2 regions of the Candidatus Clostridium eludens genome follow, and region 2 is predicted to be linked to the other one. Evidence: riboswitches for the same ligand, from Rfam matches in the RefSeq annotation. Region 2 holds a riboswitch; the other holds the start of a gene.
What was found. Region 2 has a riboswitch for ZMP and ZTP ahead of ACJDU8_RS00515 (phosphoribosylaminoimidazolecarboxamide formyltransferase). Riboswitches for the same ligand answer to the same signal wherever they lie in the genome.

Region 1: another riboswitch for ZMP and ZTP. It lies ahead of pflB (formate C-acetyltransferase); the one in region 2 lies ahead of ACJDU8_RS00515 (phosphoribosylaminoimidazolecarboxamide formyltransferase).

The regions. Positions count from the first base shown of each region.
Region 1 is NZ_JBJHZX010000009.1:27,744-30,964, reverse strand. It holds gene ACJDU8_RS07660 (sensor domain-containing diguanylate cyclase) at 1-1,562, opposite strand, end outside; ZMP/ZTP riboswitch at 1,776-1,854, shown strand; gene pflB (formate C-acetyltransferase) at 1,970-3,221, shown strand, end outside.
Region 2 is NZ_JBJHZX010000001.1:121,962-125,182, forward strand. It holds gene ACJDU8_RS00510 (hypothetical protein) at 1-152, shown strand, start outside; gene ACJDU8_RS00515 (phosphoribosylaminoimidazolecarboxamide formyltransferase) at 542-1,717, opposite strand; ZMP/ZTP riboswitch at 1,767-1,847, opposite strand; gene ACJDU8_RS00520 (hypothetical protein) at 1,968-2,780, opposite strand.

The DNA of each region.
Region 1 (3,221 bases), on a different contig from region 2:
ATAATACTATTATTTACATCTATCGGCAGCCTTTCATTAATATATCTCCTATTGTAAATACCTGTAAGACCATCAGTTACAGTGTTTTCAATTTCACTGAGCTTTCTTTCAGTTACATCAGTCACAAGTACTGCAAATTGACCTAGTTTAGGGCTATAGGCATAAATATTAAAATATTTATTGAATTCTTTAGAATAGTTTTCAAAATTAAGTGGTTGTCCAGACAATGCAACTCTGCCATAGTTTTCAATCCAGTACTTTTCAGTCTCTGGAAGAACTTCAAGTACTGTTTTGCCAATATAATCTTCAGCCTTAATATTTAAAATTTTTTGAAAGCTATCATTCATATCCAGAAATCTGTAGTCTACTGGTACATTATTATCATCAACTATTATTTGGTGCAGGGCAACCCCCTGACTCATGGATGAATATAATGTCCTATATTTTTCTTCATTTTCATTTAATCTTTCTATTAACTTTTGCTTTTCAGTAATATCCCTTGCTATTGAGGATGCCCCTATTATATTATTGTCAATATCGTATATGGGAGAAACAGTAATTGACACTGCTACAGCCTCTCCGTTACTCTTTTTCATATATATCTCATGATTTTGTATTTTAATTCCATCATTCACTCTATTCAAAGTTTCTTTAATACGCTCATAATCATTATCAAAATAAATTACAGATATGTGTTTACCTATAATTTCATTTTTTGTATATCCATAAAGTTTTTCTGCACCTTTATTCCAACTTTTTATAATACCATCTGTACTCTTGCCTATAATAGCATCATCAGAGGACTCAACTATGGAAGATAAATTTTTCATCTCTTCTTCAATTCTTCTTCTATTTACTATATTTCTAATTATGCTTGCAACATATTTATAATTATCTATATCTATAACAAAAGACTTTACTTCAGCCGGAAAATAAGAACCATCTTTTCTATAATGTATAGTTTCAAATTCTATGCTTCCTGCTTTGGCCTCATCAAATTGTTTAAAAATAAAATCCTTATTTTTGGAATTTCTCAAGTCAAAAACATCTAGTGATTTAAACTCATCATAGGTATAACCATATTCTTTCACAGCTTCTTTATTAGCATTTAATATTTTTCCGTTTTCATCCAACATAAATATGATATCTTTTGCATTATCAATAACCTCCTGACATAATCTCTGTTTCTTATTGTCAATAAATTTTGAAGAATTCTCAACTATGGTAAGCTGAATGTATTCATCCATAAACCTGGAAGCTATAATCAAATAATACTTTTTACTATGAGGAATATACTTGAAAAATTTCTGTGGTTTATTTTGAGAAACAACTTTGGAAATACATCTTTCTAAAATCTCATCTAAATTCAACTTTAAATATTCGTCATTATATTCCCAATAATATTCTCCCAATTCCAATTGCATATCACTGCTAAAGCGGCTATTTGCATATATAGGAATGTAGTCATAATTTCTTTTTTGTACCATATTAGATTCATATATGGCAATTGCAATATTCATATCATAAAAACTGGAAAAAACACCACAAATATTATTATTCAAAATATTTCACTCCTTTTCTTCAAATTTCTTATATATTAAGAATACTATACCTTATTATTGAAAGAAATACATAATATAAATATTCTTAAAAATATAAAAGAGTGCATTCGCTTTATCCTCTTCAATATAACCACAATTGTAATTTGAAACAAACTTTACGTTGACAGGACATTATAAATATGATATTTTAATGAAGTAATAGAATTGAGTTTAAGCGAATCGTATAACCGGCGGCAGTGGATTTAACCACAGGGAGTACGATTTTTAGAAGCCGACCGCCTGGGCAATCAAAAAGTCCAGGTGGTCTTTTTGATTAATATGAAAATAAATTAAGACAAATTTTTATCCGAATTACACTATGTAAATTTATCTGAATTATCAAAATATTAATGAAAAGAGGAGCTTTTATGAAAAAACAATGGAATAATTTTAATTTTGGAAATTGGACAACAAATATTGACGTGAGAAATTTTATACAAAAAAATTATAATGCTTACACCGGAGATGAAAGCTTTTTAACATCCCCTACAGAAAAGACCAAAAAAGTATGGGAAAAAGCTGAAAAACTTATTTTAGAGGAAATCAAAAAAGGTGGAGTTTTAGATGTGGATACAAACACAGTATCCGGAATTGATAGTTTTAAACCAGGATATATAGACAGAGAAAACGAAGTTATTGTAGGATTTCAGACAGATGCACCACTTAAGAGAATGGTAAACCCTTTTGGTGGAATAATGATGGCTAAAGAAGCTCTCACTGATTATGGTTATAAAATCAATGAGGATATGAACAATATATTTACAAAATACAGGAAGACTCACAATGAAGGTGTATTTGATGCATATACAGAAGAAATGAGAGCTGCAAGACACGTAGGGCTTTTAACAGGACTTCCAGATGCTTATGGTAGAGGAAGAATAATAGGTGATTTTAGAAGAGTAGCCCTTTATGGAATAGATTATTTAATTGAACAAAAGAAAAAAGATCTAAAAACCCTTAAAAGTCCTAATATGCTGGAAGATATGCTAAGGCAGAGAGAAGAAGTGGCAGAACAAATAAAAGCTCTTAATAAAATGAAGAACATGGCAAAAAGTTATGGAATAGATATTTCAAATCCAGCTCAAAATGCAAAGGAAGCTGTGCAGTTTACTTACCTTGGTTATCTTGCAGGAATAAAAGAAAATAATGGTGCGGCAATGTCTCTTGGAAGAGTTTCTACATTTTTGGATATTTATATTGAAAGAGATTTAAAGAAAGGCATCATAACCGAACAGGAAGCCCAGGAACTTATAGACCAGTTTGTAATCAAACTAAGGCTTGAAAGACATTTAAGAACTCCAGACTACAATGAACTGTTTGCAGGAGATCCTAACTGGGTAACTGAATGTATAGGCGGTATGACAATAGATGGCAGAACACTGGTTACTAAAAACTCTTATAGGTTTTTAAACACACTTACAAATTTAGGGCCTGCCCCAGAACCGAATATAACAATACTTTGGTCACAAAACTTGCCGGAACCATTTAAAAAATACTGCAGCAGAATGTCCATTGAAACAGATGCACTTCAATATGAAAATGACGACGTTATGAGACCTATCTATGGAGATGATTATGCCATAGCCTGCTGTGTATCTGCCATGGCCTTAGGAAAGGAAA
Region 2 (3,221 bases):
TAGATGATGATTTTGATGATGATGATGATTTTGACGATGATGACTTCTATAGGCAAAGGGATCCCAGAAGACGCAGGCGTAGAAGACGTAGACGCAGGCGCAGAAGATGCAGACCTTACCCACCTTACCCATGCTATTGGGATTGGTATTAAAAGAGTATTGCAAACTCCGTAAATGTACTTAGTGTAACTGGTACAAATTTCAAATAAAAATAAGCACTAGTTCCCACCAGTGCTTATTTTTTCACATTTATATTTAGTAACATTCTACTAAACAAAAAAGCCTAAAACCCTTTAAAAAATCAAGGTTTTAGACCTGCACCTTTTTATTTATTGTACCATTTTCATTATTGAATATTCAAATACATATCTCATGTAAAATATAACCTTTCCTCATATCTTCAGGTATTCTATTTAGCGTCGCAGTAGCCACCATCCTTTTTACACTTAATTATCTTGTAATAAGCATATACTTATTTTAAAATGCAAAAAATCATCAGTTATAAAACTTAAAGTATTAACAATATATAATTTTAAAAATTTTAATGGTGAAATAATCTTATGTTTGAACAAGCCATTACTATATTATATCCATTACATGCCTCTATTACTATATCATCTCTTAATGAACCACCAGGCTGGACAATATATTTTACACCACTTTGAAATGCTCTATCGATATTATCTCTAAATGGAAAGAATGCATCTGAACCCAAACATACTCCAGACAAATTAGATAGCCATGCAGTTTTTTCCTCTTTTGTTAATCTATCAGGTATATTATCAAGCACTTTACTCCATTCTTTCATTTCTACTGAAGTAATATCATCTCTGAGGTATTGCTCTATAATATTATCTTTGTTCGGTGTTGAAACGCCTTCTTTGAAAGATAAGCTGAGGACAGCAGGATGTTGCCTTAAATGCCATATATCTGCTTTTGATGCGGCCAACCTTGTGCAATGTACACGAGATTGCTGTCCTGCACCAACACCAATGGTCTGACCGTTTAAGGCAAAACAAACAGAATTAGATTGGGTGTACTTCAAGGTGATCATTGAAATAAGTAAGTCTCGTCTTGCTTCATCCGTAATATTTTTATTATGTGTTACTATATTATTAAGCATGTCATGTTTTAAAAGAACATCATTTCTTTTCTGTTCAAATATTATGCCGTATATCTCTCTCTTTTCTATATCTTCAGGTTCATAATCATAATCCATTTTAATAATACAATAATTCCCTTTTTTCTTTTTCATTAAAAGTTTTAAGGCTTCATCTGTATATCCCGGAGCAATTATTCCATCTGAAACAGATCTACTTAAAATTGTTGCAGTAGGTACATCAACAATATCACTTATAGCTGCCCAATCACCATAAGAAGACATTCTATCTGCCCCCCTAGCTCTCGCATAAGCCGAAGCCACAGGAGACAGTTCAATATCTTCAACAAAATATGCTTTTTTTAATACATCACTTAAAGGAAGACCTATTGCTGCACCTGCTGGACTTACATGCTTAAAAGATGCTGCAGCAGGTAATCCTAGTGTTTGTTTCAATTCTTTCACCAATTGCCATGAATTAAAAGCATCCATAAAATTAATATAACCTGGTTTACCATTTAGAATTTCAAATGGTAGTGTTTTATTTTTCACATAAATTCTTGCCGGATTTTGATGTGGATTACATCCATATTTGAGTATAACTTCGGAATTTTTCATCAGTACAACCTCCAAAATAATTCAATATAAAAACCACCTAGATAAAAATTATATTTACCCAGGCGGTGGATATTTTTCTTCAATCATGCTCCCCCATGGTAAACCATTTCCGCCGGTCACATGATGAAATTATTCATTTTAATTAAATTATAGGTTAAATATATGTTTACGTCAAATTTCAAGAAACTTGGGAATTAAGTATTTTAAAATCATTAATTTTTAACGCGTTCTGGGGAGCATAGACACTTTTTCAAGCAATGATTAATAAAAGCAAAGAAATTATAATTATAACAATGAATATTATGACCATATATCTTAATATTTTTTTAATGTAACAAAGTTCTTTTTCTAATTTTTGTCTATTTTCTTTTATTGTAACTGTTAATAAACTCAATAATTCGTTTAACGTTTTACATTCTTCAATCAATGAATCTACACATATTTTAAAAACCCTATATTTATTTTCAGCGGCAGAAATTTCTTCTTTGAAATTATCAAAATCAATATTAATCATTTCCAGTGTTAACTTTTTATAATAATCCAGCATATTATTTATTTTTGTTATTTTATTATTGATATACTCATAAATTGATACTACACATTCACTATTTTTTTTAATATATTTATCTTTTTCATCTTTCGATTCTCCCAGCAATTCATTTAATTCTCCTATTTCAATACCATCTTTATCATTAAATTTATCATAGAATTTATCAACTAAATAATTATTTAAATTAGGTAAATATGATATTTTGTCATATATAATAAATTCATTAACACTTTTAAATTCTTCTGGTTTGATTTCCTTTTTGTCCAATACGCTAATGAAAAATTCTCCATATTCTTTACCATTCAATTCGCATATTTTATTAATGGAACTCTTAATTAAAGTTAAAGCAAGCACCACTTTAATTAAATCAATTAATAAATCCTTTAAAGAATCTCTTTTATTTACTAAGTAACTTAATACAAAAATAACCAATCCTATAATAGCAGAATATAAAAAACCTAATATTAAATCTTCCATAATACTGCTTTTCATTATATTACAAATAAAATTCATGATAATATCATCCCAACTTTATAATATTTCTGTATCCCTGCCAATAGGGATATTTTTTAAGTCTCCTTCAACCTTCCGTATCTCTTTTGGAGACAATTTATTTTAATCACAGCTTATATTTTTTTCTTCCACAGCTTCAATACCTCTTTATGGATTGAACTAAGCTACACTATTATATTAGTATTGTAAAATTATACTATATTATTTTTAAAGCTATCCTATTTTTAAGATATACATTTACTTGTGCCATTATCCTCAACATTAAAATGTTTTTTTAATTAACCTAGTCCCTTAATAACTTCCTTTAATTGCTTTTAATCTAGCTTTCACAGCTTCAAGCAATATATTTCCATTTTGTGGAATATGGGGATATTATAAATACGCAGATGGCAATTATATACACCTGGTAATACTGTTATTTGGGAAATAAATTGCAACCGT